DNA from 2 places in the Parerythrobacter aestuarii genome. Region 1 is predicted to be linked to the other one. Evidence: predicted binding sites of a transcription regulator. Region 1 holds the regulator's gene; the other holds the start of a gene.

Region 1 (7,195 bases):
GCCGGGATCGAAGGTGAACGCACCAGTCTGGCCATAGAGCTTGCGAATATCGATCACGTCAGGCCCGGTCGAACCCTTGAGGATCGGATATTCGTGAGTCTGTCCGGCAACGCCGAGTGTTGCGGTCGTGTCTGCCATTTGCGTTCTCCTACAAATTCTTTTCTCTCGTTCCTTACTCGGAGGGCGTCGCCTGCGCGTCGATCCGCGCGAGGGACTCTTCCCTGCCGAGCAGGACGAGTACGTCGAAAATACCGGGTGACGTTGTCGTTCCGGTTAAAGCTGCACGCATGGGTTGCGCGAGTTTGCCAAGGCCCAGCTCGAGGCTCTCGGCGAGCTGCTTCGTAGTGGCTTCGAGGGCCTCGATTGTCCAGTCATTTTCCGCATGCAATACGGCGGAAATCTTCGCCAAAATTGCGCGGGCATCGTCGGTGAGCAACGCTGCTGCCTTCTCGGTCATCTGCAGCGGGCGTTTGCTGAACAAAAAGGCTGCGCCTTCCGCCAGTTCATTGATGTCCCTGGCCCTGACCTTGAGCACGGGCATCGCTTCGGCCAGCACTGCGGCATCCGCTGACGGGCCAATCTTGTCGGCGACCAGATGCGCTAATCGGGTGTTGTCAGCCTCTCGGATGTGGAAGCCGTTGAGGTTGAGAAGCTTCTTGGTGTCGAAGCGCGAAGCGCTCTTGCCGACGCCTTCTAGCGTAAACAGCTCGATGGCTTGCTGCTTGGTGAATTCTTCCTGATCCCCATGGCCCCAACCAAGGCGCAACAGATAGTTGAACAGCGCTTCGGGCAATACACCCATCTCGTCGCGATAGGCTTCGACTCCGACCGCACCGTGGCGTTTCGACAGCTTGGCACCATCTTGCCCATGGATCAGCGGGACATGGGCATAGGTCGGGGTTTCCCAGCCGCCTTCGATGGCCTGCATGGCATGATAGATCGGCAGCTGGCGGAATGCGTTGTTGAGGTGATCGTCGCCGCGAATGACGTGGGTTATTCCCATGTCATGGTCGTCGACCACGACCGCCAGCATATAGGTCGGCGAACCATCAGCGCGGAGCAGGATATAGTCGTCAAGTTCCCCGTTGCGAACGGTGACCCTGCCCTGGACCTTGTCTTCGATTGTCGTTTCGCCGTCTTCCGGTGTCTTCAGGCGAACGACAAAAGGGGCCCCGGGAGGCGCATCCGCTGCGTCGCGATGGCGCCAACGCCCGTCATAGCGTAGCGGTTGCTTGGAGGCGCGCTGGGCGGCACGCATCTCCTCAAGCTCTTCCTGCGTTGCGTAGCAGCGATAGGCGTAGCCGTGTTCGAGCAGCTTCTCTGCTACTTCGACATGGCGCGAACCGCGTTCCGACTGGAATACCGGCGCTTCATCATAGTCGAGCCCAAGCCAGTCCAGGCCTTCGAGGATCTTGTCGATCGCATCCTGTGTGCTGCGCTTCTTGTCGGTATCCTCGATCCTGAGCAGCGCCTTGCCGCCATTGTGCCTTGCGAAAAGCCAGTTGAAGAGTGCGGTTCTCGCACCACCCAGATGCAAATATCCGGTTGGCGAAGGGGCAAAGCGGGTAACGACTGTCCCCGTTCCTGCTCCATCAGTGCTTGCCATCTTGCGTGGCTTCCTTTCAATTCAAATCCATGGCGACCAACGGCGCTCCCGAAATACCTCTGGCAGGCGATCCGGGGCCAGGTCATGCTGCAATGCAGCAACGCCCTTGGCACTCGCGCTGGCGCTTGTCCAGCGTAGCCGATGTGCTGGAGCGAGAACTCGGCAGTTCCGGCTTCGACAGGGCCCCCTGGGTCGCTGTCGCCATGGCCGTCGGGATCATTCTCTGGTTCGTGTTGCCGGGCCCGTGGCAATGGGTGGCTCTCTTGGGCTTGTGCGGGCTGGGCGCGCTGTGCGGCTGGATGATCCTGGGACAGTCAAGGTTCGTGCACATGGGCATGGCATGTGTTGCGCTGAGCCTGGCACTGGGCTTCGGTACCGGCCTGATCTGGGCTCGATCGGCAATGGTCGGGGCGGAAGCGATTCCCGCACCTGCGGTCGAGTGGTACTCGGGTCGGGTGCTCGCTCGCGAAGAACAGCCGGCGCGCGACCGGATCAGGCTGGTGCTGGCGGTTCGCGATGCAGAAACGGGCACCGCACGCAAGATCCGTGTCAACGTGCCCCTGGATCAGGCGCAACCGGAATATCGTGAAGGCGCTGTCGTACGGCTGAGGGCGCGGTTGATGCCGCCATCGCCGCCGATGGTTCCGGGTGCCTACAATTTCGCCCGCAGGGCATGGTTCGATGGGTATTCGGCGACTGGCTCAGTGCTCGGTCAGATCGAGTTAGTGGAGCCGGCGCCGCCACCGTCGGGCCTTGTCGCTGTGCAAAGGGCACTTTCCACCCATGTTCGCAGCAAGCTGCAAGGGTCTGCCGGATCCATCGCTGCTGCATTTGCCAGCGGGGATCGCGGAGCCATCGCTGAGGCCGATGAGGAGGCCATGCGCGATGCTGGCTTGACGCACCTGCTTTCCATCAGTGGCCTGCATGTCAGTGCGATTATTGCGGCAGCTTATCTTCTCGCCATCAAGCTGTTGGCGCTGTGGCCGTGGTTTGCCTTGCGGGTGCGTTTGCCGCTGGTGGCTGCAGCGGTCGGGGCCGGGGCGGGAATCGGCTATACGCTGTTGACCGGGGCAGAAGTGCCGACCGTGCGAAGCTGCGCAGCGGCGGTGTTGGTCCTGATAGCGATCGCGCTGGGTCGTGAACCATTATCGCTGCGAATGCTGGCCGTGGCTGCGGGGTTTGTGATGCTGCTCTGGCCCGAAGCTGTGATCGGGCCGAGCTTCCAGATGAGCTATGCCGCCGTCATGGCTATCGTTGCCTTGCACAACTCCAGTCCGGTCAAACGCTTCCTCGCTCCGCGTGAGGAGAGCTGGTTCTTCCACACGGGCCGGCGAGTCCTGATGCTGCTGATGACCGGATTGGTGATCGAGATCGCGCTGATGCCGATCGTGCTGTTTCATTTCCATCGGGCCGGAGTCTACGGCGCACTGGCGAATGTGATGGCGATCCCGTTGGTCACCTTTGTCTCGATGCCGCTGATCGCAGTCGCGCTTTGCTTCGATCTTGTCGGTCTCGGAGACCCGTTGTGGTGGCTGGTCGGACAGTCGCTTGACCTGTTGTTGAACATTGCACATTTCACGGCGGAACAGCCTGGAGCGGTCAAACTGATGCCGCAGATGGGCATGGGGACATTGGCGCTGTTTGTGCTCGGCGGGCTTTGGCTGGCCCTGTGGCAGGGCCGCAAGCGGTTGCTCGGCTTTGTTCCGACGGTCATGGCGACGCTGTCGCTGCTGCTGACGCCCGCACCTGATGTCCTTGTTTCCGGAGACGGGCGACACGTCGGTATTGTCGAAGGGGACGGCTTGATCATGCTGCGGGAGAGCCGGTCGGACTATGCCCGCGACAACCTGATGGAGCTGGCCGGGATGCAGGGTGAACCTGTCACCATCACCGACTGGCACGGCGCGCGTTGCAGTCGTGACTTCTGTTCGCTCACGCTCCGGCGCGAGGGCAGGGACTGGCAGCTGCTGATGGCGCGCAGCCGCGACCGGATCGAGGAGCGGGCGCTGGCGGCAGCATGTGACCGGGCGGATATCGTCATTGCCGACCGTTGGCTGCCGAGGAGTTGCAGGCCGCAATGGCTCAAGGCCGATGGGCGGTTCCTGAGCCGGGAAGGAGGACTGGCCCTGTTCCTGGAAGAGGAGCGTTTCACTAGCGTTGCCGAGAGCGAGGGCGAGCATGGCTGGTGGCGGAGCCGACGCGAGGACTAGGTCGCCATCACAGAGGGTTGGGGGAGCGGCAGTAGGCGGGACAGCCTCAAGCGGGGACAGCCGCTCCCCACGGGGTAGAAATCAGTGGTAGCGGCGCAGAAGCCCCGCGAGCTTGCCCTGTACCTGCACCTGCTGGGGGGCATAGACCTGCGCTTCGTAAGCGGCATTGGCCGGGTCGAGCCGGATCTGCCCGCTGTCGCGATGCAGGTACTTGAGCGTCGCTTCCTCATTGTTGACCAGCGCTACGACGATCTCGCCATCGCGAGCGGTATCGGTGCGGCGGATCAGCGCGAAGTCGCCATCGAAAATGCCGGCTTCGATCATCGAGTCGCCGGAAACCTCCAATGCATAGTGATCACCCGGGCCAAGCAACGCGGCCGGGACCGGCAGCGACTGGTAGTCCTCCAGCGCTTCGATCGGGGCACCAGCGGCAATGCGGCCATGCAGCGGGATCTCGATCACATCGTTGGCCGCCTGCGGCGCAACCGTGGGGGCAATTGTGCGGCTAGCAACGACGTCGTTGGCAGGCTTGCCACCGCCCACGACATCTTCAGGTTGCTTGAGCACTTCCAGTGCACGGGCGCGATTGGGCAAGCGGCGGATAAAGCCGCGCTCTTCCAGCGCCGAGATCAGCCGGTGGACCCCGGACTTGCTCTTGAGATCAAGCGCTTCCTTCATTTCCTCGAACGAGGGGGAAATTCCCGTATCTTCCAGTCGCTGCTGGATGAAGCGGATCAATTCGTGCTGCTTTGCGGTCAGCATGTCGGGTGGCTCCCTATAGCCTGTTCCAACTCCGCCCGCGGATGCGAACGAATGCGGAACAATTAGGCAACCAATTTTGCCAAGTCAAGCATTTCAGGGGTTTTCCACCAGGAACGCCGGAACAGATGTTCCCGCTTTCGTCCCATCTCCATGCGCGGGACGGTCGATCAGCGCGTGCGCTTTGGACAGCGAAAGGAGCGCGCTGCTGTCCTGTTCGACCAGCGGAACCAGCCCCTGCGGCGTCCATTCGGCACGCAGGAATTCGCGCCGCACACCACCGGGCGGGCAATCCGCAGCCAGCGGCAGGGGCAGTGCGGTCGGCAGGCAGCTGTGCGCACCGGAGAGCTTGCGCAGCGCAGGCAGCATGAACAGGAAGCCGGTGACGAAGGCCGAGACCGGGTTGCCCGGCAGCCCCAGCACCAGTTGTTTGCCGCGCCGCGCTACCATCAGTGGCTTGCCCGGCTTCATCGCCACTTTCCAGAAGTTGAGCTCGGCGCCGACAGCTTCAAGCGCAGGCCTGGCGAGGTCATGGTCGCCGACCGAGGCGCCGCCGGTCAGCACGATCATATCGGCATCGGCATTGGCCTCCAGCGCGGCGACGATGGCATCGAGCTGGTCGGGCAATGGCGCGCCGGTGCGGATAGTGCAGGGCAGGCTCGATGCGAGCGCCGCCAGCATCGCGCCATTGCTGGCCGGGATCTGATGCCGGGCGCACTCGGTCGGATCGCTGGCCAGCTCGTCCCCGCTGTCGAAGATCGCGAGGGTGGGGCGGGCATGAACCGCGACCTGTGCGTTGCCGGATGAGCGGACCAGCGCCAGCGCAGCCGGTCCGATGCGGGTTCCCGCCTCAAGCAGGACATCGCCGGGCGAGAACTCGAAGGCCTTGCGCCGGATGTGCTTGCCGGTGGGCGGGTCCTCCAGCGCTGTGACTGTTTCGCCGCTGACCTCGGCATCTTCCTGCAGCAGGACGCGCTCGCCACCATCGGGCATGATCGCCCCGGTCGAGATGCGGACACATTCGCCCGGCGCAATGCTGCCTTCGAATGGCGCGCCGCAGCGGCTTTCGCCGACCCGCTGCCACGGGCCTTGGCCAGCCACGGCATAGCCATCCATCGCCGAAAGGTCGGCCGGGGGCTGGGTGCGCTGGGCGACCAGCGGTGTGGCTACGTAGCGCCCCACGGCCGCTTCCGGCGTTACCGTCTCCGCCGCCAGCGGCTCGACCAGTGCCAGCATCCGCGCCTGCGCGTCTTCCAGGCTCAGCTGTGGGCTGCTCATTCGGCGGTCCAGTGGCCCGACTTGCCGCCGCGTTTTTCCAGCAAGCGGACCTCGCCGATGACCATGCCCTTGTCGAGCGCCTTGGCCATGTCGTAAATCGTGAGCAATGCGACGGAAGCCGCTGTCATTGCTTCCATTTCCACCCCGGTCTTGCCGGTGAGCGAAGCGGCCGCGCTGACCGAGATCCCGCCATCGGCATAGTCGAAAGTCACGTCGATCGCGTCGAGCCCGAGCGGGTGGCACAGGGGAATGAGCTCGGCAGTTTTCTTCGCCGCCATGATCCCGGCGATCCGCGCCGTGCCGAGCACGTCGCCCTTGGGCGCATCGCCGGCCTTGATCGCGGCGAGGGCTTCGGCGCTCATGCGGATCACGCCGCCCGCGCGGGCCAGCCGCTGGGTTGCAGGCTTGCCGCCGACATCGACCATGTGCGCCGCGCCCGATTCGTCGAGGTGTGTCAGCCCACTCATTTCGTCGTCACCCCGGCACACATGGACCGCATGTTACACAGTCCAAGCGCGAAAAAATCGGCGGCCTCAATCGGTGGTTGATACCGCAGAATTGGAAGGTTGTTGCAGGTTGTCATGCGGCCTCCATGCCAGAGTCGAAGGGAGTAGGACAGAGGTCTGACCAACTGCTCCCATCCCCGTTCGGGCTGAGCTTGTCGAAGCCCGGTTAAGACGCTTGTAGAAACGTGGTGGCTGCCCTTCGACAAGCTCAGGGCGAACGGATCAGGGTGCTATGAGCGCCCTCGTGGCGGCTTCGACATCGTCCTGCCGCATCAGGCTCTCGCCGACGAGGAAGGTGCGTACACCGGCCCGGGACAGGCGCACACAGTCGGCGTGGGTGTTGATCCCGCTCTCCCCGACCAGCAGCGCGCCTGCGGGTGCAAGCGGGGCGAGCCGTTCGGTGGTGGCAAGATCGGTGGTGAAGGTCTTGAGATCGCGGTTGTTCACGCCGACCAGCCGCGATTGCAGCGCGTGCGCGCGCTCCATCTCGGTTTCGTCATGCACCTCGACCAGCACATCCATGCCGTCCTCGCGGGCGGCGGCTTCGATCTCCTGCATCTGCGCATCGGACAGGGCAGCGACGATAATGAGGATCGCATCGGCCCCCATCGCGCGGGCTTCGGCGCATTGCCACGGATCGACCATGAAATCCTTGCGCAGGGCCGGCAGGGTGCAAGCCGCGCGGGCTTCGCGCAGGTAATCGGCGTGGCCCTGGAAATGGGGTTCGTCGGTGAGGACGGAGAGGCACGCTGCACCGCCTGCTTCATAGGCCTGAGCATGAGCGGCCGGGTGGAATTCGGCGCGGATCAGGCCCTTGGAAGGTGAGGCCTTCTTGA
Region 2 (7,195 bases), 1.4 Mb from region 1:
GTCATGGATATGACTTCACTCATCCAGATCGCTCACGAGAAACCGAAAGCGGCTGGCCAGTAGGAACAGGGGACATTCGCGTGCCAGAAATCACTGCCAACGGCATCACCATCCATTATGACGAGCACGGTCCGGCCGACGGCGAGCCGTTGCTGCTGATCATGGGCTTCGGCGCGCAGATGACCCTGTGGCCGCAGGACCTCGTCGATGCGCTGGCGGGTCACGGCTTCCGCGTCATCCGGCACGACAACCGCGACATCGGGCTCAGCCACAAGTTCCACGGGGTCAAGGCGCCGGGCATGGTGCGGCACACGATCTTCCGCAAGCTCGGGCTCAAGCCCAAGGTGCCCTACACGTTGGGCGATATGGCCGATGACAGCGCCGGGCTACTCGATGCGCTGGGGATCGATCGCGCGCATATCGTTGGCGGCAGCATGGGCGGGATGATCGCCCAGCACGTCGCCGCGCGCCACCCGCACAAGACCCGGTCGCTCACTTCGGTGTTCTCGACCACTGGCAACCCGAAGCTGCCGAAGGCGAAGAAGGAAGCGATGGAAGTGCTGGTGAAGCGACCCGAATCGCTCGATGAGGAAGTGTTGGTGGCGCACGGGATGAAGGTCGCCCGCACGATCGGCTCGCCGGCCTACCAGTCCTCTGACGAGAAGCTGGAGGAGCGCACCCGCAATGCCGTGCGCCGCAGCGTCTACCCTGAAGGCCCGCTGCGCCAGATGGCCGCGATCATCGCCGATGGCGAGCGCACCAACATGCTCAAGGACCTGTCAGTGCCGACGCTGGTGCTGCATGGCGAGGACGATCCGCTGATTCCGGTCGAGCATGGCCATGCGACTGCTGCGGCAATTCCCGGGGCCAAGATCAAGACTATCCCGGGATGGGGGCACGATTTGCCGGTCGAGCTGGCGAGCGAAATCGCGGATGCCATTGCTGCCCACGCGCGCGCGTCGGCTTAGGACTGTTCCGAATCGGCTGGGCTCAACGCATCCTTGCGGCGAAGGATTGCAGGGCGCAGGAAGCCCCACCAGATGGCATTCCACGGACCTGACAGCATCCAGCTGTTGCGATCGGTGACATAGGGAATGTCCGGCACGGGGATGAACCGGGCGTAGGCCGCGCAGGTCAGCACGAACCAGCCGATAGCGAGCGCGCTCAGCAGCTTTTCGTGGCGTAAGGCGAACCGCGCGAGCGGATCGACCAAGGCGTTCGGCATGATCACCTCCGGCAAGATCCCGATTCATTTATTGCACAAATCCGACAGCTTGAATCGCGGTTTGATTCAAAAGATTCAATCACCATATTTTTCTTCACAGATTGATTTTGGGGCTTGCGCGTCGCGCGACTCAAGGATTCCCCACGCGTCGCTGCGTGTGAGAAGAGTAACACACCTGGGGGCTGATCGGGTTTGTGTCGTTAAATCGACATTTACCCTCTTGCGCGCGAGTCCCGCCTGATTCAGTATCTAGTGGTTCGCTTGGACGGCGAACCCCAAAACCTAGTCTGGTTGGCCCGCCATCGCGGATTCCGCGTCAGGGGGAGGAGTCACTCCAGGTCAAGGCCCAAGGGGATCGTTCTGTGGGCGAAACGGGGGACAGTCAGGGGACGGCAAAAACCACCGGGACTGGCTTTCTGGCATAGCGTGGGCCCTTCGGAGATCGCTCTCGACTGTGCGGAACGAATGTGGAACAAAGGGCGGCTCGCGAGTCGCCTTATGGAAAAGAGCGGGGCGACGAGATGGATTTCAAGGCAGGAGATGACCGGGCTATGGATGCGGAAGCGCTGGATACGATCGATGCAGCTACCGATGCACCTGAAGCCAAGGCGCCTAAGACAGATTCGAAGAAAGCAGTAAGCATGGAAAAGCAGGATTCCGGGTCGGAAGAACTGGTCGCCGAGGCAGCTGCCGGCGCGATTGCTGAAGCGGCGAAGGCTGCTGCCAAGCCCGCCGATGACAGCAAGAAGGTCAACGACCGCCGCTTCACCATCGCCATCGACGAGTCGCGCGATGCCAATTTGACCGAATTCGGCAAGGAAACGCTGATCGACCGCTACCTGCTCCCGGGCGAGAAGTTCCAGGACCTGTTCGCGCGCGTTGCCGATGCTTATGCCGACGATCAGGACCACGCCCAGCGGCTCTATGACTACATCTCGCAGCTGTGGTTCATGCCGGCGACGCCGGTGCTCTCCAACGGCGGCACCAACCGCGGACTGCCGATCAGTTGCTACCTCAACTCGGTGTCCGACAGCCTGGACGGCATTGTCGGGACCTGGAACGAGAATGTCTGGCTGGCGTCGAAAGGTGGCGGCATCGGCACCTACTGGGGCAATGTTCGCGGCATTGGCGAGCCGGTCGGCCTCAATGGCAAGACCAGCGGCATCATTCCGTTCGTCCGCGTGATGGACTCGCTCACTCTGGCGATTTCGCAGGGCTCGCTGCGACGCGGCTCGGCGGCCTGCTACATCGACATCCACCACCCGGAGATCGAGGAGTTCCTCGAAATCCGCAAGCCCAGCGGCGACTTCAACCGCAAGGCTCTCAACCTGCATCACGGCGTGCTGCTGACCGACGAATTCATGGAAGCGGTCCGGGCCGGCGAGGAGTTCGAGCTCAAGTCACCCAAGACCGGCGAAGTGCGCGGCAAGGTCGATGCCCGCTCGCTGTTCCAGAAGCTGGTCGAAACCCGCCTTGCCACTGGCGAGCCTTACATCGTGTTCTCCGACACCGTGAACCGCATGATGCCCAAGCATCACCGCGATCTCGGCCTCAAGGTGAGCACCTCGAACCTGTGCTCCGAAATCACCCTGCCGACCGGGATCGACCATCTCGGTAACGATCGCACGGCAGTGTGCTGCCTCAGCTCGCTCAACCTCGAAAAGTGGGACGAGTGGAACGGCGAGAAGCGCTTTGTCGAAGACGTCATGCGCTTCCTCGACAACGTGCTGCAGGATTATATCGACCGCGCGCCCGACGAGATGGCGCGGGCGAAATATTCCGCTGCCCGCGAACGCTCGGTCGGCATGGGGGTGATGGGCTTCCACTCCTTCCTGCAGTCGAAGAACCTGCCGCTCGAAGGACCGATGGCCAAGGCCTGGAACATGAAGATGTTCCAGCACATCAACGCCAAGGCTTGCGAAGCCTCGATGCTGCTGGCGCAGGAACGCGGCGCGTGCCCCGATGCGGAAGAGATGGGCGCGATGGAGCGCTTCAGCTGCAAGATGGCGATCGCGCCGACCGCGTCGATCAGCATCATCTGCGGCGGTACCAGCGCCTGCATCGAACCGATCCCGGCCAATATCTATACCCACAAGACGCTGTCGGGCAGCTTCATCGTCAAGAACCCCTATCTCGAAAAACTGCTCAAGAAGAAGAGCAAGGATTCGACCCAGGTGTGGAACTCGATCCTCGAGAAGGGCGGCTCGGTCGCGCATCTCGACTTCCTGACGCCGGAAGAGAAAGCGGTGTTCAAGACCAGCTTCGAGATCGACCAGCGCTACCTGCTCGAATTCGCTGCCGACCGCGCGCCCTATATCGACCAGGCCCAGTCGCTGAACCTGTTCATCCCGGCCGATGTCGACAAGTGGGACCTGATGATGCTGCACTTCCAGGCGTGGGAGAAGGGCATCAAGTCGCTCTATTACCTGCGCTCGAAGAGCGTCCAGCGCGCCGGTTTCGCCGGCGGGGTGGAAGCCGACAACACCAAGGACGCGACCAAGTTCGAACTGAGCGCGGCCGCTGGCGAGCAGACCGATTACGAGGAATGCCTGAGCTGCCAGTAAGGCGGGCGCATTCGACCCTCACCCTCCCACCACTTCGCGCCGGGCCCCTCCCTCTCCCGATGGGAGAGGGAAAGAGGCGCGAAGCGCCGAAAGGGTGAGGGTGTGAAGCAATACGGCAAGGGCACCTCCGGCACGGTCGATCGCGCGCGAATTTTGCGGCGTGATATGACCGAGGCCGAGAAGCTCCTGTGGCTCAAATTGCGCAAAGCGTTTCCTGAGGCGAAGTTCCGGCGGCAGTCGCCGGTACCGCCCTACTGCGCAGACTTTCTGAGTTACCGGCACAAGCTGGTCATCGAAGCCGACGGCGGTCAGCATGATCTGAACGATCCGGCCGAAATCGCGCGCACCCGGCATCTTGAACGACAAGGCTTCCGCGTCCTGCGCTTCTGGAACCACGATATCCTTGCCAATATCGACGGTGTGCTGGAAACTGTTCGACACGCTATTTGTGGAGGCAATAATGCCCAGTGACCCTCACCCTTTCGGCGCTAAGCGCCTCATTCCCTCTCCCACTGGGAGAGGGAGGGGCCCGGCGCGAAGCGCTGGGAGGGTGAGGGTGACAGGCGTTTTGGCCGCCCTCCTCGCTCTCGCCGCCACTCCCGCGCTGGCCCATCCCGAACATGACGAGCCCGCCGCGGCACCAGCGATGGAGCCGCGGCTTTCGTTTGTGACGCTGGGCGTGGCCGACATGGAGCGCGCCATCGCTTTTTATCGTGACGGGCTCGGGTTGCCGATGGAAGGCGAGGGCGAGGCCGACGGCATCGCTATGTTCAAGCTCGGCTCCACCCGCCTCGCGCTCTATCCACGCGGTGAGCTGGCGGCGGATGCGACTGTGCCCGATGCGCCCAACGGGAATTTCTCAGGTATTACCCTGTCGCACAATGTGGCTTCGAAGGAAGCGGTCGATACCCTGCTGGCCAAGGCGACAAGTCTTGGTGCCAAGCTGCTCAAGCCGGGGCAAGATGCGTTCTGGGGCGGCTACTCCGGCTACTTTGCCGACCCTGACGGGCATCTGTGGGAAGTGGCGTGGAACCCGTTCCTGCCGCTTGATGATCCCGCCGGCCTGCCGCCGCGCGGGCCGGGCTCCAACACCGCGCTGACCGCGCCGATCACGGTCGGCGGTCCCTTGAGCGTCATCATTTCGGACGTGGTCATCCCTGCGGGCGGGCAGGTGCCGCGGCACTGCCATCCGGGGCAGGAATTCCTCTACATGGTCGAAGGTAGCGCGACCCATGTCGAGCATGGCAAGCCCGACCGGCAGCTGGGACCGGGCGATGCCTATGTCATCCCAGCAGGCGCGATCCATTCGCCCATCGGTGGGCCCGAGGGCGGCCGCGCAGTGGTGTTCCGGGTCCATGTCGAAGGCCAGCCCGAGCGCGTCGCCGTGCCCGAGGGTGACGACAACTCGGCCTGCCTCGTTGCGGGAGGCGATCATGGCGAATGACCGTCACCCTTTCGCACCTTCGGTGCTCTTTCTCTCTCCCAATGGGAGAGGGAGGGGCCCGGCGCTAAGCGCTGGGAGGGTGATAGGTGTCATCGCTGCCACCCTCGTCCTTGCCGCCTGCGCGAACCAGGTCGATGCCGGGGTAAGCACGGAAGCAGGCGCGCCCGGCTTCTGGTGGGGCCTGTGGCACGGCTTCGTCTTCCCCTGGGCCTTTATCGGCTCGCTGTTCGACCCCGATATCGCGGTCTACGCCGTGCCCAATCGTGGCGGCTGGTACGATTTCGGCTTCTTCCTCGGCATCACCGTGCTGGGCGGAGGGAGCTTCTTCGGTTCCAAGAAGCGCCACAAGGACTGACCGACTCATACCCATGACCATGGCCCAGTTGACGACACCGGCTGCGCTGGAAGCGGCGGCATGGGGCGGGGCGCTGGGAGCAGTCGGCGCACTGGGGTTTTATGCAGTGCGCGATCGCGCGGTCCTGCTCGAACGCTGGCAGCATTGGCGCTCGTTGCAGCGAGGGGAACTGGTTCCGCCGTTCCAGCCGAGCGAGCCGGACGACTATGTCGAATTTCCGGTGACCGAGGAAGAGCGACGCCGGCTTCCGTTCGTCACCGCCTGGTTTGCCTTTGTCGGGGCCTGTTTCGGCCTGTGGTCGTCAAGCGGCTCCGAATGGCCGATGGTGGCGCTTGCCATCGCTGCCCCGGTCAGGGAGTTGTTTGCCGCGATCTGGCGCCCGGCCCCGGACGTAATCGATACCCTGGCAATCGAGCGGGAACCGCCACCGTCGCTGGGCAAGCGGCTGTTCGCTGCGCTGGGGGCAATCGCGGCGATCGGTTTGGCCGTTGCCGTGTCACTGGGTACCGATGTGTTCGGCGATTTCGATCCGGGTATCGAAGCCGGGCAAGTCTTCCGTTTCTTCTGGATCGCGGCATTCCTCGCTGCGTTGGGGGCGTGGCTGAGGCGGCAACGGACGGGCCCGCCCCAAGGTGCCGACGAATTCGAGCTGGAGGAATGGCACAAGGAAACGGCCATCGCGCTCATCGTTGCCGTCGCGCTGGGATTTGTCGGCACCATTGCCTGGCTGGCTTGATTCGCATGGGCTGAGGATGCACGCTCTACGATAGCCTGATGACAGGCGAACGGGGGGAGGGAATCCATGCTGGGAATGATCGGCCTGTTGGCCGGGCTGGCGCTGTTGATCTGGCTGGCGCTGCGTGACGTTAATATCATCTTCGCCTCAGTGATCTGTTCGCTGGTGGTGATTGCCACCAATGCGTTGCCGCTCGCCGAGAGCCTGACGCAGGCTTACACTTTTGGCGATCTTGGTGCCTTTACCTTTGCCGGGCGGTTTTTCCTGCTGTTTGCGGCAGGCGCTGTGTTCGGCAAGGTGATGGGCGAGAGCCATGCCGCCACTGCCATCGCCATGGCGCTGGTTCGTCGGCTCGGCGCGCACCGGGCGCTGTGGATCACAGTGCTCGCCTGCGCGCTGCTCACTTATGGCGGGGTGGTGGTGTTCGTGGTGATCTTCGCCATGTACCCGCTTGGCCTGCGGCTGCTGAAGGAAGCCGATATTCCCAAGCGGCTGTTCTGCGGTGCGCTGGCGCTGGGCGCGGGCACGTTCACGCTCACTGCGCTCCCCGGTACGCCCTCGATCCACAATGTAATCCCTACGCTGACACTGGGGACGGACCTCTTCGCTGCCCCGCTGCTGGGCCTGTTCGGCGGTACCATCATGTTCGTGCTGGGGATGGCCTATCTCGAACGCGAGCGAGTGAAGGCGCAGGCGGCCGGCGAACGGTTCGAGCCCGGCCCACGCGATGTCATTCCGGATCTTGATGAGGTCGCGCATGACCTGCCGCATTGGGCGCTCGCCCTGCTGCCGCTGGTGCTGGTGATCGGCACAATCCTCGCGCCGCGACTAGCCACGATGCTGGGCGTCGGTGCGGACGTGCCGTTGATCG

The links. Region 1 encodes LexA, which represses DNA repair genes until DNA is damaged. Its sites were predicted from a motif close to GTTCCNCNCTTGTTCT; they were not measured.
Region 2: QPW08_RS02625 (ribonucleoside-diphosphate reductase subunit alpha) is a predicted target of LexA. The motif match lies at 1,684-1,699, and genes of this name have one in related genera.

What each region holds. Positions count from the first base shown of each region.
Region 1 covers NZ_JARBWD010000001.1:1,945,258-1,952,452, reverse strand. The annotation lists gene QPW08_RS09540 (citrate synthase) at 1-138, opposite strand, end outside; gene gltX (glutamate--tRNA ligase) at 173-1,606, opposite strand; gene QPW08_RS09530 (ComEC/Rec2 family competence protein) at 1,636-3,816, shown strand; gene lexA (transcriptional repressor LexA) at 3,898-4,578, opposite strand; gene QPW08_RS09520 (molybdopterin molybdotransferase MoeA) at 4,672-5,853, opposite strand; gene moaC (cyclic pyranopterin monophosphate synthase MoaC) at 5,850-6,320, opposite strand; gene trpC (indole-3-glycerol phosphate synthase TrpC) at 6,582-7,195, opposite strand, start outside.
Region 2 covers NZ_JARBWD010000001.1:526,345-533,539, forward strand. The annotation lists gene QPW08_RS02610 (hypothetical protein) at 1-63, shown strand, start outside; gene QPW08_RS02615 (alpha/beta fold hydrolase) at 81-968, shown strand; gene QPW08_RS02620 (hypothetical protein) at 965-1,225, opposite strand; gene QPW08_RS02625 (ribonucleoside-diphosphate reductase subunit alpha) at 1,747-3,789, shown strand; gene QPW08_RS02630 (endonuclease domain-containing protein) at 3,892-4,260, shown strand; gene QPW08_RS02635 (VOC family protein) at 4,346-5,233, shown strand; gene QPW08_RS02640 (hypothetical protein) at 5,313-5,588, shown strand; gene QPW08_RS02645 (hypothetical protein) at 5,602-6,324, shown strand; gene QPW08_RS02650 (GntP family permease) at 6,391-7,195, shown strand, end outside.